Regions from separate parts of the Serratia sp. AS12 genome, predicted to be linked through region 3. Evidence: riboswitches for the same ligand, from Rfam matches in the RefSeq annotation. Region 3 holds a riboswitch; each other region holds the start of a gene.
The links. Region 3 has a riboswitch for thiamine pyrophosphate ahead of thiC (phosphomethylpyrimidine synthase ThiC). Riboswitches for the same ligand answer to the same signal wherever they lie in the genome.
Positions count from the first base shown of each region.

Region 1: it holds a riboswitch for thiamine pyrophosphate, as region 3 does, so the genes downstream of both, thiM (hydroxyethylthiazole kinase) here and thiC (phosphomethylpyrimidine synthase ThiC) in region 3, are expected to answer to the same signal.
Region 2: it holds a riboswitch for thiamine pyrophosphate, as region 3 does, so the genes downstream of both, SERAS12_RS16000 (TenA family protein) here and thiC (phosphomethylpyrimidine synthase ThiC) in region 3, are expected to answer to the same signal.

Region 1 is NC_015566.1:4,039,793-4,050,074, forward strand. Features, by position in the region: gene thiD (bifunctional hydroxymethylpyrimidine kinase/phosphomethylpyrimidine kinase) at 1-460, opposite strand, end outside; gene thiM (hydroxyethylthiazole kinase) at 457-1,251, opposite strand; TPP riboswitch at 1,288-1,379, opposite strand; gene SERAS12_RS18870 (GNAT family N-acetyltransferase) at 1,448-1,876, shown strand; gene SERAS12_RS18875 (class I SAM-dependent methyltransferase) at 2,242-2,922, shown strand; gene SERAS12_RS18880 (MFS transporter) at 2,899-4,140, opposite strand; gene SERAS12_RS18885 (helix-turn-helix domain-containing protein) at 4,235-4,684, shown strand; gene rluF (23S rRNA pseudouridine(2604) synthase RluF) at 4,706-5,434, shown strand; gene SERAS12_RS18895 (autotransporter domain-containing protein) at 5,537-8,662, opposite strand; gene SERAS12_RS18900 (hypothetical protein) at 8,893-9,207, opposite strand; gene SERAS12_RS18905 (response regulator transcription factor) at 9,387-10,019, shown strand; gene SERAS12_RS18910 (hybrid sensor histidine kinase/response regulator) at 10,016-10,282, shown strand, end outside.
Region 2 is NC_015566.1:3,409,279-3,419,560, forward strand. Features, by position in the region: gene SERAS12_RS15975 (inositol monophosphatase family protein) at 1-116, shown strand, start outside; gene gap (type I glyceraldehyde-3-phosphate dehydrogenase) at 180-1,190, opposite strand; gene SERAS12_RS15985 (GlxA family transcriptional regulator) at 1,271-2,245, opposite strand; gene SERAS12_RS15990 (SDR family NAD(P)-dependent oxidoreductase) at 2,323-3,057, opposite strand; gene SERAS12_RS15995 (LLM class flavin-dependent oxidoreductase) at 3,085-4,107, opposite strand; TPP riboswitch at 4,267-4,369, shown strand; gene SERAS12_RS16000 (TenA family protein) at 4,432-5,112, shown strand; gene SERAS12_RS16005 (ABC transporter ATP-binding protein) at 5,109-5,849, shown strand; gene SERAS12_RS16010 (ABC transporter permease) at 5,846-6,613, shown strand; gene SERAS12_RS16015 (ABC transporter substrate-binding protein) at 6,640-7,575, shown strand; gene SERAS12_RS16020 (ABC transporter substrate-binding protein) at 7,644-8,375, opposite strand; gene opgB (phosphatidylglycerol--membrane-oligosaccharide glycerophosphotransferase) at 8,673-10,282, shown strand, end outside.
Region 3 is NC_015566.1:283,933-294,214, forward strand. Features, by position in the region: gene thiE (thiamine phosphate synthase) at 1-558, opposite strand, end outside; gene thiC (phosphomethylpyrimidine synthase ThiC) at 551-2,494, opposite strand; TPP riboswitch at 2,609-2,732, opposite strand; gene SERAS12_RS01285 (Rsd/AlgQ family anti-sigma factor) at 2,772-3,275, opposite strand; gene nudC (NAD(+) diphosphatase) at 3,375-4,142, shown strand; gene hemE (uroporphyrinogen decarboxylase) at 4,182-5,246, shown strand; gene nfi (deoxyribonuclease V) at 5,256-5,942, shown strand; gene SERAS12_RS01305 (YjaG family protein) at 5,991-6,581, shown strand; gene hupA (nucleoid-associated protein HU-alpha) at 6,771-7,043, shown strand; gene SERAS12_RS01315 (DUF1481 domain-containing protein) at 7,080-7,751, shown strand; gene purD (phosphoribosylamine--glycine ligase) at 7,803-9,086, opposite strand; gene purH (bifunctional phosphoribosylaminoimidazolecarboxamide formyltransferase/IMP cyclohydrolase) at 9,135-10,282, opposite strand, start outside.

The DNA.
Region 1 (10,282 bases), 1.7 Mb from region 3:
TTTCCGCCGGGGCGCACGCCAACAGAGCCGCTGCCTCCGGCAGGTTCGGCGTGATGATCGACACCTGCGGCAGCAGTTCGCGACGGATAGACTCTACCGCCTCCGGCGCCAGCAAGGGATCGCCGCTTTTCGCCAGCATCACCGTATCCAGCACCACGAACGGCGGCCGGTAGTGGCGCAGACGTTCGGCCACTGCCTGCACGATATCGGCGTTGGCCAGCATGCCGATTTTGGCGCTGTCGATGCGCACGTCGCTGAATACCGAATCCAGCTGGGCGGCGACAAACGCCGGATCGATGTTATATACCGACTGCACGCCACGGGTATTTTGCGCCACCAGCGCGGTGATCACGGAAGTGCCGTAAGCCCCCAAGGCAGAAAAGGCTTTCAGATCGGCCTGGATGCCGGCGCCGCCGCTCGGATCGGTGCCGGCGATGGTCAAAGCGTTAATCCGTTTCATTGCAGCTCCTCCGCACGCAGTTGATACAGGGCGTCGAGAAACGCCGGGGTAAAGCTGCCCGGCCCCGCAGCTCGGTGCGTGGCCCGCTCGCCGCAAAGCGACATCACACGGCAAGCGGTCGCGACGTTGTCCAACCGATCGCCCGGCAGGCTGCAAAATGCCGCCACCACCGCCGACAGGGCGCAACCGGTGCCCACCACCCGCGTCATCAGCGCATCGCCACCGGCGACCGCCCAGTCGCGCCGGCCATCGGTGATGTAATCCACCACGCCGGTTACCGCCACCACCGCGCCGCTGAGCTGCGCCAGTTCGCGTGCCGCCGGCAAAGCCGCCAGCGAGTCGTCGGTGCTGTCTACGCCACGCCCGGCGGCCTGCCGGCCGCTCAGCGCCATAATTTCAGACGCGTTGCCACGGATTGCCGCCGGCTTCTCGCCCAGCAAACGACGGGCAAAGGCGGTGCGATACGCCAACCCACCTACCGCCACCGGATCCAGCGTCCAGGGCGTTCCCGCCAAATTGGCGGCCTCTACCGCCGCCAGCATGGATTCGGCGCGCGAGGCATTGAGAGTGCCGATGTTGATTAACAGGGCACTCGCCATCTGGCTGAACTGCGCCGCTTCGGTCGGTTCCACCACCATCGCCGGGGAAGCGCCAAGCGCCAGCAATACGTTAGCCGTGAGCTCCTGCACCACTTCGTTGGTCAGGCAGTGGATCAGCGGGGGCCGTTGTTTAAATTGGGTCAGACAGGCCGCGGCGCGGGCGCCGGGTAAAGCATCAGGTCGAGCGAACATATTCCTCCCAACCGGCGTTCAAGAAGGCGGGTACCGGCTGGGGCACCGAGACTTCCCTACGCTGGCATAATCCAGATCAGGTAATACGGGTAAAATCTCAGCCCCTTGGGGCACCCCGAGTCAAGGAGGCCATTATTGGGGTTGCTGCCGGTGAGGTCAATCGCGCTATAGTGTCAAAAAATAAAAAGGAGCTGCCATGCAAACAAGACCCTACCGAGAAGCCGATCGCCCGTTCCTGCGCACCCTTTATCTGGCTGCGCGCAAGGCGGCGTTCACGTGGCGCGATACCGAAGATTACCGGCTGGAGGATTTCGACCGCTCGACGCTGGGCGAGGATATCTGGGTGGCGGAAGATCAGGGAAAACTACTGGGGTTCGTCTCGATTTATCGCCAGGATAACTTTATTCACAACCTGTATGTCGATCCTCACTTGCCGCCACGCGGCGTCGGCACGGCCCTGCTGCAAGCGGCGGAGCGAACCTTTACCGCTACCGGTTCGCTGAAATGCCTGGTGAAAAACGAGAAGGCGCTGGCGTTTTACCATAAGCATGGCTGGCAAAAGATAACCATCGGCAACGACGACGGCGGAGAAGAATACTACCTGCTGCACTCGCCTAAAAAATAGCCTCACCCGCTGTGAGCCGAACTGGAAAAGGCCTGACATCGTCAGGCCTCAGACTGCTGACAAAGCCCGTTATTAGGGAGAGCGTGCCGAAGGGGTCGTAACGGCCTTGGCCGTCGGAGCGCCCCTCGGTGCGCTAGGCCCGGGTATCTCGGACTCAAAGACAACTTTGTCATCAACCTCAGGCCTCTGGCACGGCTCAGACTACAGCCCCCGCAAAACGATATCCTGCATCGCAGGGATGTTAGCTGCCCTGTACCGAGGGCCTTTCAGCACTGCCCAGCGCCAACGCAACAATGCGAATGGATTTCATTTGCGTTAAAGACTATCCTCCGGTTTACCTCTTACAGGCTATTCAAGGAATGGACATGCAACATCAAACGGATACCCGTTTCCCGGACGCTGCGGCGGCAGACTACGATCGCCGTATTCTGACGCTGGTGCCCGGCTATCAGTTCGCCCAGTCGCTGCTGACCGCCACTCTGGCACAGGCGTTACCGCCGCAAGCCCGGCTGCTGCTGGCCGGTTGCGGCACCGGCAACGAACTGATTGCGTTGGCGGGTATCGGTCCGCAATGGCTTTTCAGCGCCGTGGAACCTTCCGCCGGCATGCTGGCAGCTGCACGCACCAAGGCGGAAATGGCAGGCTGCGAACCGCGAGTCACCTTCCACCAGCAACTGCTGGACCAGGTGCCGCAAGCGCTGCACGACGCCGCCGTTTGTTCGCTGGTGCTGCACTTTATTGCCGATGACGGCGCCAAGCTGGCCTTCCTGCAACAGTTGGCCGCACGTTTGTCGCCAGGCGCGCCGCTGCTGCTGTTCGACTATCAGCCGGATGGCCTGCCGGTCAGCCACTATCAGCATTGGCTGCAAAGCGCCGGGCATTCCCTCGACGGCGCACGTGAGGTGATTGAACGCACCCGCAGCAACTGGCATCCGCTAGCGGCGCAGCGCGCCCGATTGCTGCTGACGGAAAGCGGTTTTACCTCACCGCAATTGCTGTGCGACGCGCTGGGTTTCCGGCTGTCATTGCTCTACCGCCGCGCCTGAGGCCGGCATACTACGCAGCGTCAGCCACCAGAACAGCAAGGAGACCAGGCTGACGCCCGCCCCCAACCAACACACGCCGGGCCAACCCGCCACGGCGTAGGCATGGGTGCCGGCAAAGGCACCCAGCCCGCTGCCCACGGCGTAAAACAGCATATAGCAGCCCACCAACCGGCTGTGGGCCTGCGGGTGTGCGCTAAAAATCATGCTCTGGTTCAGCACATGAATCGCCTGCCCGGCCAGATCGAGCAGCACAATACCGGCCACCAGCCACACCAGACCGTACCCCAGCATGCCGAGCGGCAGCCAGGCCAGCACCAGCAACAGCAGGCAGACACCGCTCGCCACTTGCCCTAACCCACGATCCGCCAAATGCCCGGCGCGCACCGCCGCCAGCGCACCCACAGCCCCGACCAAACCAAAGGCGCCAATCACCGAATGTGAAAAATTGAACGGCGCCTGGCTGAGCGGCAGCACCAGCACGCTCCAAAAGATGCTGAACGCGCCAAACATCAGCAGCGCCAGCATGCCGCGAATTTGCAGTGTGCGATCGCGCAGTAATAAAACCAGCATGGAGTACAGCAAGGCCGGATAACTGAGCGTCGACGGCGGCGTGCGCGGCGTTGGCAACAGGCGCGACAACACCGGCAGCAGGATCAACGTCACCGCAGCCGAGAAAAAATAGACCGCCCGCCAGCCGCCGATATCCGCCAGTGCGCCGGACAGCGTGCGCGCCAGCAACAGGCCCAGCACCACCCCGCCTTGCGCCGCACCCACCACCCGCCCGCGTTCATGCGGTGCCGCCAGCGTGGCGGCAAAGGCGACCAATCCCTGAGTCATGGCGGTGCCAAGCAAACCCACCAACAGCATGCCCGCCAGCAATAGCGCACTGCTGTTCGCCCATCCCACCACGCACAGCGCGGCCATCAATAACAGTTGCTGTATCGCCAGCAGCCGGTGGCGATTAATCAGATCCCCCAGCGGCACCACCAGCAACAGAGCCAGCGCACAGCCAAGCTGGGTGACGGTGATCACTATCCCCACCGACGCCAGGCTGATGTTGAAATCATGAGCGATCGCATCCAGCAGCGGCTGGGCGTAATACACGTTAGCCACGCTGAAAGCGCTGGCCCCGGCCAGCAGCAGCACCAGCGAAACGGGCAGCCGGCTGAGCGCACGGCTTTGCGGCGTACAGATCGGATCCAGCGTTTTGTCACTCATCGTTCACCCTTAATGTGGTTTCATTATTAAACCCAATGAACTTTACGCGCAGAGGTTTTATAATGCAACCAGATATCATGAATGGAACTGAGCCATGAAACGTAAAAGCCTGGAAGATGCACAGTGTCCGGTAGCACGTACGCTGGATGTGATCGGCGATTGGTGGTCGCTGCTGATCGTGCGCGACGCCTTTGACGGCGTACGCCGCTTCAGCGAGTTTCAAAAGGGGTTGGGGATGGCGAAGAACATTCTCTCCACCCGCCTGCGCACGCTGGTGGCGCACGGGGTGCTGGAGATCGTGCCTGCCTCGGACGGCAGCGCCTATCAGGAGTATGCGCTCACAGAGAAAGGTCGTGCCCTGTTCCCGGTGATCGTCGGCCTGCGCCAGTGGGGGGAAGATCATCTGTTTGCATCGGGCGAAGCGCACTCGCATCTGGTGGAAAGCGGCAGCGGCCAACCTATCCCGCGCATGACGCCGACCGGCCACGGCGGGCAGACTCTTACGCCGCTGAATACTAGAGTGGTGAAGGTCGGTGATGTATAGTCCGCGTTTTACGGGGAAACCATGCTGACTCAATCATCCATTCGCCTTAACAAATACATTAGCGACAGCGGCATCTGTTCCCGTCGCCATGCCGATCGCCACATCAAACTGGGCAATGTTTTTATCAACGACAGGCTGGCCGCCGTGGGCGCACAGGTATTTTCAGGGGACAGGGTGAGGGTTAACGGTCAGCAAATCGCGCCGCGTGATGCGGATGATTTGGTGCTTATCGCGCTCAATAAGCCGGTTGGCGTCCTCACCAGCATGGGCAAGCACGAGCGGGATAACATCGGCGATTTCGTTAACCACAGCCAACGCACCTTCCCTATCGGCCGCCTGGATAAAGACTCTCAGGGGCTGATTTTTCTGACCAATCAGGGGGAGCTGGTCAACAAGATCCTCCGCGCCGGCAATAATCACGAAAAAGAGTACCTGGTCACCGTAAACAAGCCGCTGACCGAGGCGTTTATTCAGGGTATGGGAGCGGGTGTGCCGATATTGGGTAAAGTGACCCATCCATGCCAGGTGGAGAAAGAAACCTCGCAGGTGTTTCGCATCACGCTGGTTCAGGGGCTTAACCGCCAGATTCGCCGCATGTGCAAATATTTCGGTTATGAAGTCACCAAACTCGAGCGCGTGCGTATCATGAACGTCGAACTCACCGGGCTGGCGCTGGGCGAGTGGCGGGATTTCACCGCTGATGAACGGCTCGAATTATTTAAGCTGATAGAACACTCGTCGTCCGAATAGCGTTGCCTTGCGGCACAATAGCGCCGACGTTGAGATATCGCCAGGCAACCTCCCGTTGCCCAGCGACATCTCGATACCACAAAGACCTAATGCCTCAACACATCAGAATGACCATTTGATGCTGGCATTGACTGCATTAACCTGAGTATCAGACCCGTATTGCCCCTGATAACCGACGGCCAACGTGGTGGATCGCGACAGCTTCACGCTCACCCCGACATCAGCCACCATCAGATTGTCATCAACCGCCTGACCTTGAGTGACAAAAGCGTCACTGCCGGCAAATGCCATGCGCGATGAGGTGTTTTTATCGCCGTAGGCATGCTGCCAACCCAGCGAGCCGTAAAGGCTGACGTTTTTCGGCAGCTCTTTGGTACCGCGTACGCCCAATGTTGAATAGAACGTATTCATCGTTTCATTGCGGACGCTCAGCGCGGCGGCGCCGCCCTTTTCCTGGAAGTTATCGGTGTGCAGACGGATGTAGCTCAGATTGATAAAGGGCTCGACGTTCGCGTCCGGCTGCCCGAAACGGTAGCTCGCTTCGGTGAACGCCAGCAGCGAGTCGGCGTCATAGTCCGCCTTGAGCCGATCGGAGAAATTGCCGACATCAACGTTGCGCTCATTCTCAAGCCGATGCCAGGTGTAACCCAGCGCCCCGCGCAAGGAGAAGGCATCCTGCTGCCCTGCGGCATACAGACCCAGGTGGTAATTGTCGCTGTCGGACTTGGAGCGGCGGCTATCAATATCGTAATCGCCGCGGCTATACCCAAAATATCCCCCAACGCGGACACTGTGGTCGGTGAGTTTACGATCGGCACCGATCAGGAAACCGCTGGTGTTGCCATCCAGTTTCCCCACGTTGTCGTTACCGCTGTTTCTTGTCCAAGAGCCGAAGGTCTGCCCCCATACGCCGTTATTTTCGGCATTGGCCGGCTGAACCAGCGTCATCGCCAGCGGTGGAACGGGCAACGCATCATTATCAAACGCGCGCAACATGCGCTGATTCAGAACACTGAACACTTGGGTGCTGCCGGCAATCAGGTTTGACTGAATGGAGGGATAGACTTCACCAGACAGTTGATTGAATGCATCGCGGGCTTCCGGCGCGTTCAACAACAGCAAGGAGTTATATAAGGCCAGTGAAGGGCCGCTCTGCGCCAACGTCGACAGGGCGCCGGCGGTATTCCACTGGTTGCCGGTTTGCGCCACCGTTTGGAAAATACCGGGCTTGTTACCACCTTCACCTGGATTGCCACCTTCACCTGGATTGCCGCCTTCGCCTGGATTACCACCCTCACCTGGGTTGCCGCCCTCGCCTGGATTACCACCCTCACCTGGGTTGCCGCCCTCGCCTGGGTTACCGCCCTCGCCTGGGTTACCGCCCTCGCCTGGGTTACCGCCCTCGCCTGGGTTACCGCCCTCGCCTGGGTTACCGCCCTCACCTGGGTTGCCGCCTTCACCTGGGTTACCACCTTTTTGCGCAATCGTCAGATCCACGGCATTCGTACTCTGGTTGAGCGCCACGTCCAAAAAGGCAGATTTTGAGATAGCCTCGGCGAACCGGCCGTCAATCCCACCCTCCGAGGTTAGAATGCGATAGCTTTGTCCTGTCTTATAACTGGTTTGCGGATCCAGCGCGGTAACCTGCACTTTGGCCTGCTCGCTGATGGTGGTTTTACCCGCGACGACCAGCTTGTCGCTGCTGCCGTCGCCGGCGATATCGACGTCGTAGAAAGATTCACCGAGGAAATTCAGATAGCGTTTCAGCGTGAGCGTGCCGATATTGCCGTCGCCGGGGGAAATATGGCCGCCGGACTGGATCTCGGTCTGACCCAAGGTGCCGTTGCCGCCCAGCGTACCGCCGGATTTGATCGACGCGGCACTGCTGTAACCCAGGCCATTGCTGACGTCAGAACCGGCCGTGGCGTTGAGGATCAAGGTGCCGCCGTTCTCGGCGCTCAGCGTCTGCACGTCGAAAGGGCTGTCTTCTGGCTGCGTATTGATATCGCCGGCAATGATGATTTTGCCGCCCCGCGCGGTCACATTCGCCTTGAGCTGGGTCAGGTCGCCGCTCAGCGTCGTATGCCCGGCGGTATTGATAACCTCGCCTTCCCCCATCATCTTGTTGCGGAAGTCGTAGTTGTCGGAAGTATGGTTAAAGTAAACATAGCTGCCGAACAAGCCGCCCCGCAGGTTGACCGCCGTCTGGGCATCGACAGTGCCCGCGCCACCCGCCGCGCCGAGCGTGGGTTCGGTCAACCCGGTGCCGGTGTCCATATTGCCGCGGCTGCCGATGATCAGCGCGCCTCTGTTCGAGCCGGAGCCGGTATCGCCCAACCGCAGTTCGTTTGCGCCGGCGGAAAACTCGCCGCCGTCAACGACCGACAGCACGCCGTTGCCGTAATCCCCCACGTTGACATGGCTCCCGCTGGTAAAGCGCGAGCCATTGCCGGCAATATACAGCTCGGCAGTTTTGCGCGAGCCTGAAACGCCGGCAATCTGCGCACTGCCGACATTGACCGCACCGCCGTTCAGCACGTCCAGATCGCCGTTAGCGGTGAGAGATTGGGTGATATTCCACAACGAGTTATTGCCGGTCACCGTGGCTTTGGGGTTGAGCTTGTCGGCCTCATCGGGGATGAAACCGCTGTCGATTCTGGCCGCCGCCGTGGTAGTCACCACACCGCCGTCTTCAATCAGCAAGGTGGAACGCGCCCCCTGCCCAAAGCCGATGCCGAGCCTTTCACTGATGACCCTGGAGCCGGCGCCTTTAACATTGAGATGGCTGTCGTAGCCCCCGGTGGTGCCGACGACAATCTCTTCCGCACTGGCCAACGCACCATCCTCAACCCGCAATGTGCCCAGCCCCAGATTAATATTGCCGTGCATGACGGATTGGTCATTGATGGCGTTCAATACCGCGTTCGGCCCTTTTACAGTGACCGAACTTTCATAAGTTTGACCATTGGCGCGGGTGCCGATATTGATGTTATAGGCGTTGACTTCACCATTATCGATCAACAGGTTCCCGCCTTGATTACGACCGACGTAAACATTGCCCGCGTAACTCAAAGGTTCCGTAATACGGGAGTCGCCATCAAAAATAGCATCATCGGCGCGCGCCATATCGGCGGGCCCAATCAATATCAATGGCGCGGAAAAAAGTGCGAGGTAAACTTTGGAAAGCGGCTTTCTTACCGCTAAGTGATGCGATGTTTGATCTTTCATGTTCTATCTCCGGCCCAATTATCTTGATGCCATCAAAGTTATTATTTATATGAAAAACTCAATGCATTAGAAAATGCGTGGTGCGTTATTTGCGAGTACAGAGGGCGAGTACAGAGGAATTGTCATCGAGACGCCAGCTTATTGCCCCCCAGCGCCAATGCCCCGATGCCAAAATTATTGGGACTGCGGACCAGTCCTGATTGCCAACTCCGGCTCGCGCCTGAGGCGAATTATTTATGCGTGACGACTGGAGTACAAGTCGGTGCGCTCAGCGAGGGTGCCGAGCCTAAAATACCCGGCATCATCAGCGAGGAGCAGTCGAAAATGCGGCCTTTCTCGGTGGTGGCGCGATAAGAAAGTTTTTGCCCACCCAAGGCATCGGGCTGAGCACCATTGACATTGGTCACGGTTATTTCATCCGATGAGCCCAGGCCCAGCATTTTAGCCGTTTCCGCCTGCAGCAAGGGTATTGCCTGATCGGTTTTCAACGTTGAACAGCCGGCCACCAGTAAAGTAACGGCTAAAACGATAAGTGGTTTTTTCATAAATTATCCTTTGTAACCAAACAGATCCAATCGCTGAATGGTTTTATGTTTTACCTTATCCAAATCCCCGAATAATATATTTCCCTTTCTTAAGTTAAAAAACCCTCCTAAAGTAGGGAGGGTTGATAATAACGAGTCATCGGAGCCAATCTGGTACGTTTACACGAAAGGAGATCTCTTTGGAGCAGGATTATGCACTGGTTGTCGATGACCATCCGCTGGTGGCAAGCGGCATCGCCAATTACCTGAATACGCATTGTCGTTTTAAACATGCCTATGTGGTAACCAACGAAGCTCATTGTTATCGCCATATTCTGGAAAATGGCGCTCCGCGCTTAATGGTCATCGACTTTTGGTTGTCCGAGGGGACGGCGTTGAAGTTACTCAAAGAGCTAAAAGACCAGTATTCGAAGATTCGTTTTCTGGTGGTCAGCGGCGATGAGAACAATGAAATAGGGCAAAAGGTGCGTGATGCCGGCGGGCACGGCTTTGTGCTTAAAAATGAACCACCTGAATTATTCGCCGAAGCCGTTTCCGCTCTGATGGAAAATAAAAATTGGTTCCCTCTGGAGCATGGAGAATGTGTAACCAGCGCTCACAGCCACCTGCAAAAATTCAATTTAACCCCGCGACAAATAGAAGTATTAATCATGATGATGCGCGGTTTTCCCAATAAGCGAATAGCTGCGCAGTTGTCTATTTCCGAACCCACGGTTAAAGAGCACATTAGCAACATTCTCAAAAAAATAGGCGTAAACAGCCGGGTAGAAGCCATCACCCTGCTGCATGGCAGGCAGGATCATTCGCAATGAAATTACTTCAATCATTACAAAATGATGAGATCTCCCCACTCGCGCAGATCCGCCTGCTGGACAATACCTTCATGCGGTTGGTCTTCAGCTTTACCGCCGTGCCCTTTGTCGGTATTCCTTTCGCCATTTGGCTCTATTTATTGGGGAAAGAACTCACGCCAATTATTGCCTGGATACTGATATATTTTTTCTGCGCATTGGCCATCAGACTATGGCATCGTCGCTATCGCCATGACACCCAGGAAAATAACGCCAGCACTGTG
Region 2 (10,282 bases), 2.3 Mb from region 3:
CCGGCGGCTGGACGCATCCGTTTAACGCACAAGGGGAACAGCTGTTACGTGGTGCGCCGGTGCTGGCGGTGGCCCCTGGGGCCAAAGACGAGCTAATGCGTATCGCGCGGTTATGATCTTCGTGTGAACAAGCACGTTATAGCGGGCGCAGCATGCTGCGCCCCTGCTCGGGTAACCGACTACAACCCGCGTTTTTCCATCAGCAACGCGAGATCGACCAGGCGGTTAGAGAAACCCCATTCGTTGTCATACCAGGCCAGGATCTTGACCAGCTTGCCGCCGATGACCAAGGTAGACAGCCCGTCGATAATGGACGAACGCGGATCGCCTTTATAATCGCTCGACACCAAAGGTTCGTCGCTGTAGCCAAGGATCCCCTTGAGCGGCCCCGACTCCGCCGCCTGGCGGAAGGCAGCGTTGATCTCCTCGCTCGTCGCTTCGCGTTTCAACGTGACCGTTAAATCAACGATAGAGACCACAGGGACCGGCACCCGCAACGAGTAGCCGGTCAGGCGGCCATCCAGCTCCGGGATCACCTTGCCGAGCGCTTTGGCCGCGCCGCTGGAGTAAGGCACAATCGACTGAGCGGCGGCGCGCGCGCCACGTAAATCTTTTTCAGGCTGATCGTGCAGCGCCTGGCTATTGGTGTAGGCGTGGGTGGTGTTCATCAGGCCGTATTCAATGCCGAAGGTGTGATGCAGCACCTGCGCGGCAGGCGCCAGCCCGTTGGTGGTGCAACTGCCGTTACTGACCACCCGATGTCTGGCCGGATCGTAATCCTGATGGTTAACGCCCATCACGATGGTGATGTCGTCGTTCTTGGCCGGCGCCGAGATGATAACGCGCTTGGCGCCGCCTTTCGTGATGTGCACCTCGGCCTGGCTTTTGTCGGTAAAAAAGCCCGTCGCTTCAATCACGATGTCAACGCCGACGCTTTTCCACGGAATAGCGCCTGGATCTCTTTCAGAGAAAACATGAATCGGCCTGCCATCCAGCAGCAGCTGGTTTTCACCGGCCTCGACGCTGGCGGCCAAGGTGCCCGAAAGCGAATCGTATTTCAGCAGATGCGCCAGGGTTTTGCTGTCGGTCAAATCGTTGATCGCGACAACCTGAAAGTCACTGCGCCCTAACGCCGCACGTAAAACATTGCGCCCGATTCTGCCGAAACCGTTAATGCCTACTTTGACCATGATCTACTCCTTCGTTATTGTCTCTGCCTGCCAATCTAGCCGGGAGAGAGATGTGGCGTAAATGACGTTTATAGATCAATTTACGCCAAACTACGGGAGTGAAAACGATCGCGGTACTCGGTCGGCGTAAGCTGCAGGTTTCTTTCGAACACGCGCCGCAGGTTGAGGCCATTGCCAAAACCGGTGGTCACGGCAATATGCTCGATGCCTTCCGCACTCTGCTCCAGACGCTGCCTGGCGGTATGCAAACGCCCTTCTTCGACGAATTTAGCGGGGGAGATGCCGGTCTCGCGGGTGAAGACGCGCGTAAAGTTTCGCGGGCTCATGGCGACCCTCTCGGCCAGTTTCTCAACGGAAAGATCGCCGTCCAGGTTTTCCAGGATCCAGGACTGGAGATCGCGGATCGGGCCAGGCGTTTTGGCCTGATTCAGCGGATAGCGGCTGAACTGCAATTGCCCGCCGGGGCGGCGAAGAAACATCACCAGATCTTGCGCCACTTCACGCGCCTGAATAAAACCGTAATCGTCTTCAACCAGCGCCAGGGTGAGATCGAAACCGGAGCTGACGCCGCCGGAGGTCCAGACGGGCCCGTCCTGAACGTAGATCGGCCCGTTTTCGACCTTCACCTTCGGGAAACGAGATTGCAGGGTATCCAGCAAGCGCCAGTGCGTCGTCGCCCGGCGCCCTTCGAGCAAACCGGCCTCGGCAAGCAGCAAGGCCCCGCCGCAAACGGAAGCGATACGGCGTGCGTTGGGGGCGGCGCGACGGAGCCAGCCTGCGACAAACGCGCCTTCTTCCTCGGTCGCCCCCTTTCCGGTGACAATGACAGTGTCACGTTTTTGTTCAGGGTCGAGATCGGAAAGACGGTGATCGGCCAGCAAATTCAACCCGGACGACCCATGAACTACCCGATGAGACTGCGTGGTGGCGACCTCAATCCGATAGAGCGGAGCGTCGTTGGGCCTCAAGCGGTTGGCCTGCATCAGGATGTCGGCGATACCCGCAGACTCAAACAGCATGCCCCCTTCGGGGACGATAATCAGGAATGTATGCATGGCCTTAAAATACAATTTGAGCAAAATAAGTCAATAAGGCACATGCCACGCCACCCTGGCCGCCACCGGTTTTCCGCTCAGGATATCGCCAGCGCAACGCCCGTAACGCGTTCAAGTTCCGCCAACAGCGCATCCTGAAAAACCGGATCGCGCGCGGCGGCATGCGGCTCCAGGCGGCGCTGGTGATGCCAATAACCGCCGGAAACGCCGGCCTGCGCATCTGTGCTGGTGACCAACCATTCCTGCGTCAGGTGCCCCAGGCGCAGATCGTCGGGGGCGTTTTCGCCACCCATCTTGGTCGGCACCCAGCCAGGATCGACCGCGCTACTGACCACGCCCGGCCAACGCCGGGCCACGGCGGCGGCGAGCGCCGTCACAAATAGCTTGCTGTCCGAATAGGAGACGGCGGCCTGCCCGCGCCAGTCCACCTTTTCCAACGCGGCGCGACCGTCAAAATGCATGCTGCTGCTCAAATACACCAAACGCGCCGGGCGAGCGATAAGCGCCGTCAGCAGATAAGGCGCAATCACGTTGACCGCCAGCACCTGCGACCCGGTGAAGACACCGGCATTGTGAATGACCGCATCCGGACGCCCGAGGCGGTTCACCTGTTCGGCCACCTCTCGGGTCTGCTGCAAATCAGACAAATCGCCGGTAACCGCCAGCGCACCGCGGTCCAGCAAATCGCGCACGCCGTGGAGCCGGCCTGGCTTACGCACGTGAACGATCACCTGATGCCCTTCGCCCAGCAGGGTTTCCGCCGCCGCGCGCCCCAGCCCGTCCGCCGAGCCGGTAATGAAAATACGAGACATGGCCAGCTTCCTTTTATTTTTAAGACATCAACGCCAGCCCAGCGCCGGGGCGACATGGGTGAGGATCGACTCAATCACGTGCGCGTTGTAATCGACGCCCAACTGGTTAGGCACGGTTAACAGCAAGGTGTCCGCTTCGGCAATGGCTTCGTCCTGCGCCAGCTGTTTGATCAGCTCTTCCGGCTCGGCGGCGTAGCTGCGGCCGAAAATCGCCCGGGTTTGCTGGTCGATATACCCGACCTGATCGCCTTCCTTGCCGCTGCCGCCGAAGTAGCTGCGGTCCTGCTGGTTCATCAGCGCAAAGATGCTGCGGCTTACCGACACGCGCGGTTCGCGCGGGTGGCCCGCTTCTTTCCATGCCGCGCGGTAAGCGCGGATCTGGTTGGCCTGCTGAATGTGGAAGGGTTCGCCGGTTTCGTCGTTTTTCAGCGTTGAGCTTTGCAGGTTCATCCCCAACTTTGCCGCCCACACTGCCGTGGCGTTGGAGCTGGCGCCCCACCAGATGCGATCGCGCAAGCCGGCGGAGAAAGGTTCGATGCGCAGCAGCCCCGGCGGATTAGGGAACATCGGCTGCGGGTTCGGCTCGGCAAAGCCCTCACCGCGCAGCGCATCGAGCAGTACCTCGGTGTGGCGACGGGCCATATCGGCCTCGGTCTCGCCTTCTGCGGGCGTATAGCCAAAATAGCGCCAGCCTTCGATAACCTGCTCGGGCGAGCCGCGGCTGATGCCGAGTTGCAGCCGCCCGCCTGAAATCAGATCGGCGGCTCCGGCGTCTTCCACCATATAAAGCGGGTTTTCATAGCGCATATCAATCACGCCGGTGCCGATCTCAATGCGTTGGGTTTTGGCGCCGACGGCGGCCAACAGCGGGAACGGGGAGCTGAGCTGGCGGGCAAAGTGATGCACGCGGAAATAGGCGCCATCCGCCCCGAGTTCCTCTGCGGCGACCGCAAGATCGATGGATTGCAGCAGCGCATCCGCCGCCGAACGGGTGCCGGACTGTGCCGAAGGCGTCCAGTGACCAAAAGAGAGAAAGCCGATCTTCTTCATGGGAGTGTTCCTCAGAGTCAACATTACCGGATTACAGTGCAAAAATGCCGCCGCCGGTGCCAGAGAAATCGTCGCGAACCGCACTAAACGAACCGATTGCCGCCCCCGCCGTTCCCCCTCGTCCGAGCATTGTAATCAAAAAGCAAATATCGTATAACAGGCTCCTCCGAGGGGTGTCCTGTTACGGGCTGAGATGGCGCAAGCCGAACCCTTTGAACCTGATCTGGGTCATGCCAGCGAAGGGACGGGTCGGCAATCACTCTCTCGGTCATTGCCTGTTCATACCTCAGCGCGCCCGGATCTCCACTCACTTTTGGAGGTCCCATGTTTACTCCCCTTTTCGATAACGGTCTTTACGGACGGCTGCGCCAACAGGCAGGCGCGGACTGGCAGGACTACGTTGCTCATCCTTTTATTCAGCAACTGGCCGCCGGCACGCTGCCTGAATCCGCGTTCCGCCGCTATCTGACCCAGGATTATCTGTTCCTGATCCACTTCGCCCGCGCCTACGCCCTGCTGGTGAGCAAGCTGCGCACGCTGCCGGAGATGCGCGCGGCCACCGCTTCGCTCAATGCCATCGTCGCCGAGCTGCCTTTGCATCTGGCTTACTGCGCCGGTTGGGGGCTGGGCGAACCCGAGATTGCCGCCGAACCCGAGGCGGCGGAAACCCTGAACTACACCCGCTATGTGCTCGATATCGGCCACTCCGGCGATGCGCTGGATCTGCTGGCGGCGCTGATGCCCTGCGTCGCAGGCTATGCCGAGATTGGTCTGCGCCTGCTTGACGACCCGGCGACGGTGATGGAGGGCAATCCTTACGCCTCGTGGATCCGCAACTATGGCGATAAAAACTATCTGGCCGGCGTGCAGGCAGCCCTCGATCTGCTGGAGCGCGTGGGCCACCAGCGTGGCGCAGAAAGCCGCTTTACCGAGCTTGCGGGGATTTTCACCACCGCCACCCGGCTGGAGTCCGCCTTCTGGCAGATGGGGTTGAACGCCTCATGAGTGACCGCATCGCGCCGCCCGGCATTCAGGTGCGGGATCTCAGCCTGTGCTTTGGCCGGCAGGTGATTTTCGATCGGCTGAGTTTCGATATTGCCGGCGGCAGCGTTGTCGCCCTGCTCGGCGCCAGCGGCGCGGGCAAAACCAGCCTGCTGAAGATTATCGCCGGGCTGATGCTGCCCACCGCCGGTGAGGTGACCGGCAGCGATGGCCTGCCGATAGCCGGCCGCATCGCCTATATGGGGCAAAAGGACCTGCTCTATCCGTGGCTGACCGTCGCCGAAAACATCAGCCTCGGTGCGCGGCTGCGCGGTGAAAAAGCCGACCGGGAATGGGCTGGGCATCTGCTCGAGCGCGTGGGGCTGAGCGGTTACGCCAAAGCTCTGCCCTCGGCGTTGTCCGGCGGCATGCGCCAGCGCGCCGCCATCGCGCGCACGCTGTATGAACGCCAGCCGATTGTGCTGATGGACGAGCCCTTCTCGGCGCTGGACGCCATTACCCGCGCCATGATCCAAACCCTGGCGGCCGAGCTGTTGGCGCAGCATACCGTGCTGCTGATTACCCATGATCCGATGGAGGCCTGCCGCCTGAGCCATCGCCTGTTGGTGCTCTCCCGCTACCCCGACGGCATTGACGATACACATATCATCAGCGGCCTGCCGCCGCGCGCACCGGACGATCCCCATCTGCTGAAAAGCCAGGGCGAGCTGTTGCAGCAACTGATGAGGGCCGCCGAATGAAACCGCTCATTGAAAACCGCCTGTCGCAGGTGCGCCGCAGCCTGACGGTGTTCGCCGGTTTACTGCTGCTGTGGTGGCTCATCACGTTGGGCGATATTCCCGCCTTTTTGCTGCCTTCCCCCTCTGCGGTGGCGCAGGCGCTGTGGAGCGGGCGCGCCTATCTTGCTTATCACACGCTGATCACCGCCTCGGAAATTGCCTGCGGGCTGGGGATTGGGGTATTGCTCGGCGCCGCGCTGGCGCTGTGCATGATCTATTCGCCCCGGCTGCAACGCTGGCTGATGCCGCTGGTGCTGACCAGCCAGGCGATACCGGTATTTGCGCTGGCGCCGCTGCTGGTGCTGTGGTTCGGCTTTGGCATGAGCGCCAAAGTGGCGATGGCGGTACTGGTGATCTTCTTCCCGGTCACCTCCGCGTTCTTTGACGGGCTGCGCCGGGTCAATAACGATTATCTCGATCTGGCCCGCACCATGGGCGCTTCCCCCTGGGCGCAACTGCGCCATGTGCGGCTGATGGCGGCGCTGCCGGCCTTTGGTTCCGGGTTGCGCATGGCCGCCGCCGTCGCGCCCATCGGCGCCATTATCGGCGAATGGGTCGGCTCGGCGGAGGGATTGGGCTACGTGATGCTGAACGCCAACGCGCGCATGCAGACCGACGTCTGCTTTGCCGCGCTGTTTATTCTGGTGCTGATGACCGTCTTGCTGTGGATGACGGTGAATGCGCTGCTGCTGCGCCTGATCGACTGGGCGCCGGAAAACGACTGATAACTTTTTAACGACTGGGGTAAGAAATGATCAAGCAAACCTTCTGCGGGCTGATGCTCAGCGCCGCTCTGGCCGGCAATGCTGCCGCCGCCGAAAAACTGACGCTGGTGCTCGACTGGTATATCAATCCCGATCACGCACCCATCATGGTGGCCGAGCAAATTGGCGCCTTCAAGGCCGAAGGCCTTGAGGTCAAGATTGTGCCCCCTTCCGATCCGGCGCTGCCGCCGCGTCTGGTGGCAGCAAAACAGGCCGACCTCGCCATCACCTATCAGCCTCAATTGCACTTCTTCGCCGATCAGGGCCTGCCGTTAGTGCGCGTGGGCACCCTGATTAACTCACCGCTCAATACCCTGATGACGCTGGATAAAAGCATCACCTCGCCGGCGGATCTCAAAGGCAAAAAAATCGGCTATTCCGTCAGCGGCATCGAACAGGCCACGCTGGCAACCATGGTCAAACATTCGCATATCGACCCGAACGACATGAAGCTGATTAACGTCAATTTCCAACTGACCAGCGCCCTGCTGGCGGGCCAGGTCGATGCGGTGATCGGCGGCTATCGCAACATTGAAGCGCTGGAGTTGAAACTGCAGGGGAAAAATCCGGTGGTGTTCAACGTCGAAGACTACGGCGTGCCGGCCTATGACGAACTGATCATCGTCGCCAACCGCGACGCGGTAGCCGAGCCGAAGATCAGGAAATTCCTCGCCGCGCTGAAAAAAGGCAACGATTACCTGCAGGCTCACCCACAGGAAACCTGGCTGGCCTTCGCCAAAACCCATCCGGAGCTGAACACCGAACTGAACAAGCAGGCGTGGCAGGCGAGCTTGCCGCTGTTCGCCACCGATCCGGCCAGGCTGGACACCGCGCGCTACCAGGCTTACGAACAATTCCTGTTCGACAACAAGCTGATCAAGAAAATCACCCCGGTGGAACAATACGCCGTGGAACTGCATTAAGGGGTATCCGCAAGGGCGCTGTATGCAGCGCCCCTACCCTCGAACCACAAAAGCCGTTGCCGACCGCCTCACGCCGTAGGGGCCACCGTCACATCGCCCTGACCGCTGCGCTTCAGCGCCTGCTGCACCAACCCGCTGGCTTTGCATCTTTCCACAAAACAGCGCACATAGGCTGCCCCCTGCTCTTTACCGCGCGGCACCGCCATCGCCTGGTGAATCGCGGTAAAATGCCCGTCCAGCACCCGGTAGCCCGGGTTCGCCGCAGCGGCGGCAAGCAGCGGTTGACGCACGCCCGCAGCGGCGTCCAACGCTTGCTCGAAGAATAAGGTGATCGCTGCAGGCGAAGTCTCTGCCCGCACCAGTTCCGCCTGCTTTAAAGTACGCGACAGATACAGGTCATAGGCCGCGCCCTGACCCACCGCAATGCGCATGCCAGGCCTGTCGAGCTCGGCCACTTGTCGATAAGGCGCCTCCTGCGCCACCAGATAGGTGCCCTCAATAATGACGTAAGGGGCACTGAAGGCAATTTGCTCCGCCCGCACCTGTTCGATGGCCATAAAGGCGACATCCCAGGCGGCGGTTTCCAGCGCGACGAAAACCTTGCCCGCCGCATCATAGGTCACCAGCTCCAGCGCCACGCCCAGCTCATGCGCCAGCGCGCCGGCCAGCGTGACCGACACGCCTTGCGGTTCCCCATCCGGCCCCCATTGTGCCAACACCGGATTGCCTAAATTGATCGCCGCGCGCAGTACGCCCTGCGGCGCCAAATCATCCAGTACGGTGGTGGAAATGCTCTGCATGTTTTCTCCTGAACAGGTTAATGCGCCTCGCCGGTCTGCAATCAGCGCCATTCATTAATGGTAGAGCCAAATGCCCGGCGAGCAATATTTCAGCGCCCACGCCTCTCAGTAGTGACTATGGTCACAATATTGTCACAAAATTGTTCATTCACGCCTGGCGGCCACCCCGCTGTGCAAACGCGCATTGACCCTGGCGCGTTCAATGCGCTATACCCTTCCTCTTTCGCGCTGCGACAGGTTCAGCAGCCTTTGCCAGGGCAGTTAAGATTTTCTTTTTAATCAGACAGGGTACGGTGGATGGTTTCAGCATTAGTCTCGTTTGCACTTTTTTTAGCCTCAATTTTGATCTACCGGAACAAGGCCGCCGCCAACCGCTGGTGGCTTTCCATTTTGCTGATCCTGCTGGGCAGCTATCTGATCCTCAATGTTATTCTGATCGCCAGTAACTATTTTACCGGCGACGGCATCACCGATGCGGTGATCTACACCCTCACCAGCAGCATGAAAGGGGCCGGCGTCAGCAAGTACGTGCTGCCGTTTATCGGCCTGCTGGCGGTGCTGGCGCTGATTTTCGCCGTGCTGGCCTGGAGCCTGGTGCGGCACAAAGCGAAAAGCAGCAGCGTGGTTTACAGCGTGCTCGCCGTGCTGCTGGCGCTGTTCTCCGTCGGCACCACCCCGGCTTTTCAGGATATTTCGCTGCTGCTCAGAAGCCAGATTACCGGCGACACCGCCGATTTTTACACCTACTACAAAGCGCCGAAAAAGAGCCTGCAGGGCAAAGCGCCGAACCTGGTGTACATCTATGCCGAAAGCCTTGAGCGCACCTATTTCGACCCGGAAATCTTTCCCGATCTCGCCGACGAGCTGAATCGGCACCGTGAAAACGGCATCGACTTCAGCAATACCCAACAGTTGCCGGGCACCGGCTATACCATTGCCGGCATGGTGGCTTCACAGTGCGGCATTCCGCTGTTCGCCCCGTTCGACGGCAACGCCTCCAGCGCCGTTTCCACCTTCTACCCGGAAAACGTCTGCCTGGGCGACGTGCTGAAAGCCGCCGGCTACGACAATTATTTCTATCAGGGCGCCGAACTGGCCTTCGCCGGAAAAGACACTTTCCTGAAATCGCACGGCTTTGACCACGCCTACGGCTACAAGGAATTGCGCGAACAGGTCCGCGATCCGGGCTACAAAAATGACTGGGGCTGGTACGACGATACCGTGCTGGACGTGGTTTTCGACAAGTTCGTCGAGCTGTCGCAGCAGAACAAAAAGTTCTCGCTGTTTGCACTGACCGTGGACACCCACCACCCGGACGGGTTTATCTCCGCGAGCTGCAGTAAAAAATCTTATAGCCGGCAGAACAAAGAGAACCGTTCGCTGAGCGCGGTGGCCTGTAGCCAGCAGCATATCGCGGCCCTGATCGACAAAATCAAAGGGTCGGAGTATTTCAAAAACACCGTGATCGTGGTGTCTTCCGATCATCTGGCGATGAACAACACCGCCTACGACATTCTGACCAAACAAAAGCGCCGCAACCTGTTCTTTATTATCGACGGCAGGCAGCCGCAAAGCGCGCAGCATAACGAAAAACGCAGCACGCTGGACAACGGCGCCACTGTGCTGGACGTGATGGGCGGCGACAACTATATCGGCCTCGGCCGCAGCAGCCTGTCCAGCCCCACGCTGGCTACCGTCTTCTTGAATATCGAAGAAAAAATCAACGGCTGGAAACCGGCGGTGGTGAAGCAATGGGGCTTCCCGAACAGCATTTCCGATTATCAGCTGGATGCCCAGCGCAACAGTTTCACCTTCTCCGGCATCAGCTTTAAGGTGCCGTTTATCCTCAAGGTGACGGACAATAAAATCGAACCCATGTTTAACGTCTATCTTTCCACACCGCTGAA
Region 3 (10,282 bases):
GGCTACGCTACCGACGCCGCAATCCAGCACTGCCGCCACGCGATCAATCCCGATCCCGCCGATCGCCACCGTTGGATAGTCATCCAGTTCGGCGACATGGCGTTTCAGCTCAGCCAGGCCTTGAGGTGCGGAAGGCATCTCTTTGGTTTGGGTTGGGAAGATATGTCCCAGCGCGATATAAGAGGGTTTGACTGCGATTGCCCGGGCTAATTCGGCATCGTCATGGGTGGAAACGCCAAGCCGTAATCCTGCCCGATGGATCGCCGCCAGATCGGTGGTATCCAAATCTTCCTGACCGAGGTGTACGCCATAGGCGCCGTGCTTAATCGCCAGTTGCCAGTAGTCGTTGATAAACAGCCGGGCGTGATATTGCTTGCCGAGGGCTATGGCGGCGGCGATATCATCCTCGACTTGCTCATCCGGCAAATCCTTGATGCGCAGTTGGATCGTGGTCACGCCTGCCTCCAGCAGGCGGGCAATCCATTCAACGCTGTCGACGACCGGGTATAACCCCAGCCTGTGCGGCGTGGCGGGGAAAGGCGTGATGATATCATTCATTGCTCATCTCCCCCTGAAGGTTACCGGCGCTGTGGTACAGCTCGCTACCCCGTGAACGGAACTCGGCCGACATCTTTTCCATACCGGTCAGCTGCACCTCTATCGGCTTGGCCGCTTCCTGCGCGGCGGCGTAGTCGCGGACCTCTTGCGAGATCTTCATCGAGCAGAACTTCGGCCCGCACATTGAGCAGAAATGGGCGATTTTGCCGGACTCCTGCGGCAGGGTTTCGTCGTGATAGGCACGGGCGGTGGCGGGATCGAGCGCCAGATTGAACTGATCTTCCCAGCGGAATTCGAAGCGAGCTTTGGACATGGCGTTATCACGGATTTGCGCACCTGGGTGGCCTTTGGCCAGGTCAGCAGCATGGGCGGCGATCTTATAGGTGATCAATCCCTGCTTCACGTCTTCTTTGTTTGGCAGGCCGAGGTGTTCCTTCGGTGTGACGTAACACAGCATAGCGCAGCCGAACCAGCCGATCATCGCGGCCCCTATGCCGGAGGTGAAGTGGTCATAACCGGGTGCGATATCGGTGGTCAACGGGCCTAAGGTATAGAACGGCGCTTCGTGACAGTGTTCCAGCTCTTCGGTCATGTTGCGGCGGATCATCTGCATCGGCACGTGGCCTGGGCCTTCGATCATCACTTGCACGTCATATTCCCAAGCGATTTTTGTCAGTTCTCCCAGCGTGTGCAGCTCAGCGAACTGTGCTTCGTCGTTGGCGTCCTGAATCGAGCCGGGCCGCAGGCCGTCACCCAGCGACAGCGATACGTCGTAGGTGGCGCAGATTTCACAAATTTCGCGGAAGTGTTGATACAGGAAGTTTTCCTGATGATGCGACAGGCACCACTTGGCCATGATCGAACCGCCACGAGAGACGATGCCGGTCAGGCGTTTGGCGGTCATCGGCACATAACGCAGCAGCACACCGGCGTGGATGGTGAAGTAGTCGACGCCTTGCTCCGCCTGCTCCAGCAGCGTATCGCGGAACATTTCCCAGGTCAGACTCTCGGCCACGCCGTTCACTTTTTCCAGCGCCTGATAGATAGGTACCGTGCCGATCGGCACCGGGCTGTTACGCAGGATCCATTCACGGGTTTCGTGGATATAACGGCCGGTGGACAAATCCATCACGGTGTCCGCACCCCAGCGGGTGGACCACACCAGCTTCTCCACTTCTTCTTCGATTGACGAAGTCACTGCCGAATTACCGATATTGGCGTTGACCTTCACCAGGAAGTTACGGCCGATGATCATCGGTTCGGATTCCGGGTGGTTGATGTTAGCGGGAATGATGGCGCGGCCGGCGGCCACTTCCTGGCGAACGAATTCCGGCGTGATGTTTTGCGGCAGATTGGCGCCCCAGCTTTGACCTGGATGCTGGTGGCGCAGTACTTCGCCGCGGATACGCTCACGGCCCATGTTTTCGCGGATGGCGATGAATTCCATTTCCGGGGTGACGATGCCGGCGCGAGCGTAGTGCAACTGGGTGACGCATTTGCCCGGTTGCGCCTTGCGCGGCAGCGGCAGATGTTCGAAGCGCAGATGATCCAACCCTTCGTCCGCCAGGCGCTGCTGAGTGAATCCGGAACTGACGCCTGTGAGGGCTTCGGTATCGCCACGTTCTTCGATCCAGCCGGCGCGCAGTTTCGCCAGGCCGCGATGCACATCGAGCTCGGATTGCGGATCGCCGTACGGGCCGGCGGTGTCATATACCGGGATAGCTTCGTTCTGCTCGTATTGCGGGTTGTCTTTGTCACCGCCAATCAGCGTCGGGCTGAGCTGGATTTCACGCATCGGGACCAGCACATCGCTGCGTGAGCCTTGCAGATAGATGCGGTGTGAATTGGGAAAGGATACGCCTTGCAGAGTGTCGATAAACTGCTGGGCTTCTTCGCGCTGTTCTTTACGGGCGCGCGGTTTTTTAACGTTAGACATAGCAAATTCCTACCAGTGTAATGAGTGGGGAAAATTGCTTGTCTGGAGCTCGGAGGGAGTAATGATACTGGCCGGCAAGGCGGAGTATCCCCGTTCGGGAAGCCCTGCCAGTGGCGATAGATTACTCTTGTTCCCTTCGCGGGTATTAACCCGATCAGGTTCCGCGGATCCCGAATTAACGGTCTCAGCCTGGCCAATTTGATGAGCAAATCAGCGCTAGGCACTCCGACAAGATGCCCTCCAGTATAGGAGGGATAATAAAAAAAACTACAAAATTCTAACGCGTCTGATCCAGCGCTTTATCCGGCAGCGGTTGCTGCGAGGCTTCGGTCGCCAGTTGGATCAGCTTATCTTCCAGGGCAAAACGTGCCGCAAGTGTTTCACCGATATCCGACAGCGCCTGGTGGAATTCGATGCACACGTCCTGATCGATATCCACTTCGGTATAGCGATCGTGGAAAGCCATGATCTGCTCGGTATTGACCCAAAGTTTGGGATAGATGTTCACCGATAGCGCCATTTTCGGACTCGGTGCGGCTTCCACTTGTTTGATAATTCTGTCATAGATATGAAAATGCCCGGCAGAGAGATAATCCACCAAATTATGGCAAAAGTTCTCCAGCGCTTTTTCATTCAGCGGCGTATGCTTTTCTTTGTTCGGTTTGATGCCCACGAGGGTGCAATAGGCGACGAGCAACTGCTTGCGCGCCTGAAGCCATTGATCAACTAATTCATTACTACCACCAACGCGCTGAGTCAGGCTTTCCAAACGGTTGAGCATGTTTGACTCCGTAAGTAATAAAAAGTAACAGTAAGTTATTAAAATGTAACAAGGCCGATTTGTAGAGTGCCAGTGAAGCTGAGGTTGTGCAACAACGATATGGAACTTGCATTAACGGGTAATGAAAATGGCTGGTGGATCGTCAGCCATGAAAGCAAGCTTTGGTTACCGCACGGTGAATTGCCGTTCGGTTCGGCGGCGTCGTTTTCCCTGCTGGGGCGAATGGCGCGCACCATTGGTGAATGGGAAGGGCTGCCGGTGTGGCTGGTGCGCCAGACGATGCCGCAGGATATGGGCTCGGTGCGCCAACTGCTCGAGCTCGATCGCGGGTTGTTTCAGCTTGCCGGGCGCGGCGTGCAACTGGCCGACTTTTACCGCTCTCATCGCTTCTGCGGTTATTGCGGCCATGAGATGCACCTCAGCCGTACCGAGAGCGCCTGTCTGTGCGGTCACTGTCGGGAGCGTTACTACCCGCAGATTGCACCTTGCGTGATCGTCGCTATTCGGCGCGACGATGAGATCCTGCTGGCGCAGCATGTGCGTCATCGCGGCGGCATTCATACTGTGCTGGCCGGTTTTGTCGAGGTCGGCGAAACGCTGGAGCAGGCGGCCGCGCGCGAGGTGATGGAAGAAAGTAACATTGAAATCAAAAACCTGCGTTATGTGACTTCTCAACCTTGGCCGTTCCCGCATTCGCTGATGATGGCCTTTATGGCCGATTACCACCGCGGTGAGATTCGTCACGATCCGAAAGAGCTGCTGAACGCCGGCTGGTACCGTTATGACCAGTTGCCGCTGTTGCCGCCACCCGGCACCGTGGCGCGCCGCCTGATAGAGGACACCGTAGCCTTATGCCGTGAGCAATAAATCGCTACAATAACGGCAGATGAATAAGGGAGCCCTATGATGAATGAGTTGAAGAACGATCGTTACCTGCGCGCGCTGCAACGTATGCCGGTGGATGTGACCCCTGTATGGATGATGCGTCAGGCCGGTCGTTATTTGCCGGAGTACAAGGCCACCCGCGCTCAAGCCGGCGATTTCATGTCGCTGTGCAAGAACGCGGAGTTGGCCTGTGAGGTTACGCTGCAACCGCTGCGCCGCTATGCGCTGGATGCCGCTATCCTGTTCTCCGATATCCTCACCATTCCCGATGCTATGGGGCTGGGCCTGTATTTCGAAGCCGGTGAAGGCCCACGCTTCTCTTCGCCAATCACCAGCCGTGCCGACGTGGACAAACTGCCGGTGTTCGATCCGGAGGTGGAACTGGGCTATGTGATGAACGCGGTACGCACCATCCGTCGCGAACTGAAAGGCGAAGTGCCGCTGATTGGCTTCTCCGGTAGCCCGTGGACGCTGGCGACCTATATGGTGGAAGGCGGCAGCAGCAAAGCCTTCACCAAGTTGAAAAAAATGATGTACGCCGAACCGGCCACGCTGCATTTGCTGCTGGATAAGCTGGCGGACAGCGTCATTTTGTATCTTAACGCCCAGATTAAAGCTGGCGCGCAGTCGGTGATGGTGTTCGATACCTGGGGCGGCGTGCTGACCGGCCGCGACTATCGTGAATTCTCGCTGCACTACATGCACAAGATTGTCGACGGGCTGCTGCGTGAAAACGACGGCCGCCGCGTGCCGGTCACGTTATTTACCAAAGGCGGCGGCCAGTGGCTGGAGGCGATGGCGGCGACCGGTTGTGACGCGCTGGGTCTGGACTGGACTACCGACATCGCGGATGCGCGCCGTCGCGTAGGCGACAAAGTGGCGCTGCAGGGGAATATGGATCCGTCCATGTTGTATGCGTCGCCTGAACGCATCGGTCAGGAAGTGGAAACTATTCTCGCCGGTTTCGGCCACGGCGAAGGCCATGTGTTCAATCTGGGCCACGGCATTCATCTGGACGTACCGCCGGAAAACGCCGGCGTGTTTGTGGAAGCCGTTCACGCTCAATCGGCGAAATACCATCGTTAAGGACGGGATGTGATCGATACCCAAGCCCTGCGCGCTGAGCAGTTGCGGCTCGCATCTGAAGTCATCCGCCACGATGACTTTCTGGTCGATACGCCGGCTTTTATCGCCGGCGCTGACGTGGGTTTTGAGCAGGAAGGTGCGGTGACGCGAGCCGCCATCGCCATACTGCGGTATCCGTCGCTGGAACTGGTTGAATACCAGATTGCCCGCGTGGCTACCACCATGCCTTATATTCCCGGTTTTCTTTCATTCCGCGAATACCCCGCGTTGCTTGCTGCGTGGGAGCAACTGCAACAGAAGCCGGACCTGGTTTTTGTCGATGGTCATGGCATCTCGCATCCGCGCCGCCTGGGCGTCGCCAGCCACTTTGGGTTGTTGGTCAATGTGCCGACCATCGGCGTGGCGAAGAAGCGCCTGTGCGGTAAATTCGCTCCTCTGGATGTTGCCGCCGGTGCGCTGGCGCCGCTGGAGGATAAAGGCGAACAGCTTGGCTGGGTGTGGCGGAGCAAGGTGCGCTGCAACCCGTTGTTTATCGCCACCGGCCACCGCGTCAGCACCGACAGCGCACTGGCCTGGGTACGGCGCTGCATGGCGGGTTACCGTTTACCGGAACCCACCCGCTGGGCCGATGCCATCGCTTCGCGCCGGCCGGCCTTCCAGCGCTGGCTGCAACAGCATCCAGAGGTGCCGCAATGACCGATTTCGGGTACACTGCGGCGCAGATAACGCGTAAGAGAGTGAATAATGCTACGTAACCCGATTCATTTACGTCTGGAAAAGCTTGAAAGCTGGCAACATTTGACCTTTATGGCCAGTTTGTGCGAGCGTATGTATCCGAATTACCAGATGTTCTGCCTGCAGACCGAGTTCGGCGATCCGGCCATTTACCGCCGCATTCTGGATTTGGTGTGGGAAACCCTGGTGGTGAAGGATGCCAAGGTCAACTTTGACAGCCAACTGGAGAAGTTGGAAGAGGCGATACCTTCGGCAGAAGATTACGATCTTTACGGCGTTTACCCGGCGATTGACGCCTGTATCGCATTAGGGGAACTGATCCATTCGCGGCTCAGCGGGGAGACGCTGGAGCACGCCATTGCCATCAGCGAAACGTCAATTCGCACCGTGGCGATGTTGGAAATGACTCAGGCCGGTAAAGAAATGACCGACGATGAGCTGAAGGTTCTGCCTGCGGTAGAGGAAGAATGGGACATTCAATGGGAAATTTTCCGCCTGTTGGCCGACTGCGAAGAGCGTGATTTAGAGCTGATCAAAGGGTTGCGTTCGGACCTTCGCGAGGCCGCGGTAAGTAACATCGGGATAAATTTAACGCAATAAGGCAAGAAAACGTGATTTAACGCCTGATTTGTCATGCCTTAAGGCTTCACATCCGCACCCTGTCTGGTCTACATTTGGGGGGCGTAAAAAAAGTGGCTATCGGTGCGTGTATGCAGGAGGGTGCTGTCAATCGGCATATCCGTCGCACTCGATGCTTTGCAAACGATAAACACACTGTAAGGATAACTTATGAACAAGACTCAACTGATTGATGTAATCGCGGACAAGGCTGACCTTTCCAAAGCACAAGCTAAACTGGCTCTGGAATCCACCCTGGCTGCTATTACTGAGTCTCTGAAAGAAGGTGATGCGGTACAATTGGTTGGTTTCGGTACTTTCAAGGTAAACCATCGTAGCGAGCGCACTGGCCGCAACCCACAGACTGGTAAAGAAATCAAAATCGCAGCTGCCAACGTGCCTGCGTTCGTTTCTGGTAAAGCACTGAAAGACGCAGTTAAGTAATACTGCGTGTTGGTGAAAAGATTAAACAGAGGGGCGATGGCGCCCCTTTTGTTTGTCCGACAGGCGCTGCTGGTCATTGGCATTGCCGGTGGTCTAAGCGCCTGCAGCAGTCATTCCGATCTCCCCACCTTTACCGCCAGCGGCTATGTGGCTGACCAGGGCGTTATGCGTCTGTGGCGTAAAGACGACGACCAGCAACGCCCACAGGTGTTGATGAGTGTCTACAGCCCTTATCGCGGGCCAGGTACGGTCACCACCCTGTACGAATACCAGAACGGCGAACTGCGCCAGATTAAGCGTACTGACGCCGATCGCGACCAAGACTCCATTCAATTGCGCTTTGCCGATGATGGCACGGTGAGCTTTATGCAACGCCAACTGGCTACGCGGCGTGAGCAGTTGACCAGCGACGAGATCGCCTTGTACCAATATCAGGCGCGGCGAGTTCTTGAACTGAGCGATGCGTTGCGTGTCGGTAAGGTGAAGCTAATGCAGGGGCGTTGGCAGCAGGGCGTGGTGCAAACCTGTGATGGGCAATCAATCAAGCCGGGGCTGGATAAGCATGCAGAAGCCTGGATCGCGCGGCGCGCCAGCAACAGCAGCCAACCGGTGAATATAGCCTGGTTGGATGCGCCTGAAGGACGCGAACTGCTGCTGGTGGCGAACGACGATTTTTGCCGCTGGGAACCGAAAGAAGATACGCTATAAAAAAAGGGCTCTGTATGCAGAGCCCCGTTGGATAGTGGTGCGACGTTCAGATCATTTGCCGCGGGCAATCGCGCGATAGCCAATATCGTTGCGACAGAAACTGCCCTGCCACTGAATGCCTTTCGCCAACTGGTATGCGCGTTGCTGCGCTTCCGCCACCGTTGCACCCAGCGCCGTCACGCAAAGTACGCGTCCACCGTTAGTGACAACATCCTCGCCTTGCATGCGCGTACCGGCATGGAACACTTTGCCGTCGACACTTTCCTGCTGCGGTAAGCCCTGAATCACGTCACCGTTGCTGTAGTCGCCCGGGTATCCACCGGCCGCCAGTACCACGCCCAAAGCAGGGCGATCGTCCCACTCCGAGGTTTTCTCGCCCAGCTTGCCTTCCGCCCCGGCCAGACACAGTTCAACCAGATCGGAACGCAGACGCAGCATGATGGGCTGCGTTTCCGGATCGCCGAAGCGGCAGTTGAACTCAATCACCTTCGGCTGGCCGTCTGCAGAAATCATCAGCCCGGCATACAGGAAACCGACGTAGGTATTACCTTCCGCGGCCATACCACGTACCGTTGGCCAAATGACCTGATCCATTGCGCGCTGGTGGATTTCATCCGTGACCACTGGGGCAGGGGAATAGGCGCCCATGCCGCCGGTGTTAGGGCCGGTATCGCCATCGCCAACGCGTTTGTGATCCTGGCTGGTGGCCATCGGCACCACGTTCTCGCCGTCGACCATCACGATAAAACTGGCTTCCTCACCCTCGAGGAACTCTTCCACCACGATACGGTGGCCCGCATCGCCAAAAGCGTTGCCGGCCAGCATGTCCTGCACTGCGTCTTCCGCTTCCTGCAGCGTCATGGCGACGATAACGCCTTTACCGGCGGCAAGGCCATCAGCCTTAATGACGATGGGCGCGCCTTTACTGCGTACATAAGCCAGCGCCGGTTCAACGTCGGTAAAGTTCTGGTACTCGGCGCTCGGAATGTTATGGCGCGCCAGGAAGTCTTTGGTAAAGGCTTTAGAGCCTTCCAACTGTGCGGCCGCCTGGGACGGGCCAAAGATTTTCAGGCCGGCGGCCTGGAAGGCGTCAACCACGCCAATCACCAGCGGCGCTTCCGGGCCAACAATGGTCAGACCGATGTCATGGCTCTGTGCAAAGGCAACCAGCGCCGGAATATCGGTGGCGGAGATCGCCACGTTTGCCAGGTTGGGTTCCAGCGCGGTACCGGCGTTGCCCGGAGCGACGTAAACGTTGTCCGCCAGAGGCGACTGAGCGACTTTCCATGCCAGCGCATGTTCACGCCCGCCGTTGCCGATAATTAAAATGTTCATCAGGTACTCCATGCAGAGCGTGCGCCGTAGCGCACGCGGCAAAAGGGATTAATGGCGGAAGTGGCGCATGTCGGTGAAGATCATCGCAATGCCGTGCTCGTTGGCGGCGGCAATCACTTCGTCGTCGCGGATTGAACCGCCAGGCTGGATCACGCAGGTGATGCCAACCGCCGCGGCCGCATCGATACCGTCACGGAACGGGAAGAAGGCGTCGGATGCCATGGCGGAACCTTTCACCTCAAGCCCTTCGTCAGCCGCTTTGATTCCGGCGATTTTGGCGGAGTAAACGCGGCTCATCTGGCCGGCGCCTATACCGATGGTCATGTTATCGCGCGCATAAACGATGGCGTTGGATTTAACGAACTTGGCCACTTTCCAGCAGAACAATGCATCACGCAGTTCCTGAGCGCTTGGCTGACGTTCGGATACCACGCGCAGATCGCCCTCGTTAACCATACCCAGATCGCGATCCTGCACCAACAGGCCGCCGTTGACGCGTTTGAAGTCCAGAGCGGCAACGCGCTGCTGCCACTGGCCGCAGGCCAGTACGCGCACGTTTTGTTTGGCGGCCAACAGCGTGCGGGCTTCCTGGCTGATGCTCGGTGCGATGATCACTTCCACGAACTGGCGGCTAATGATGGCTTGCGCGGTTGCGGCATCCAGCTCACGGTTGAAGGCGATGATACCGCCAAACGCCGAGGTCGGGTCGGTCTGGTAGGCGCGCTCGTAGGCCGCCAGAATATCGTCGCCGATCGCCACACCGCATGGGTTGGCGTGCTTGACGATCACGCAGGCCGGCTCGCCGAACTCTTTTACGCATTCCAGCGCGGCGTCGGTATCGGCGATGTTGTTATAGGACAGTGCCTTGCCCTGCAACTGGTCTGCGGTAGCGACAGAAGCTTCCTGAACGTTCTCTTCTATATAGAAGGCAGCTTGCTGGTGGCTGTTTTCACCGTAGCGCATATCCTGCTTCTTGATGTAGTTAAGGTTCAGGGTGCGGGGGAAACGGCCGGCAGGTTGTTCAGTATCACCGTGATAGGCCGGAACCAGTGCGCCGAAGTAGTTGGCGATCATGCTGTCGTAGGCGGCGGTATGCTCGAAGGCTTTAATCGCCAGATCGAAACGGGTGGCGTATTGCAGCGAGCCATTGTTGTTATCCATCTCGGTAATGATGGCGGCGTAGTCGCTGCTCTTCA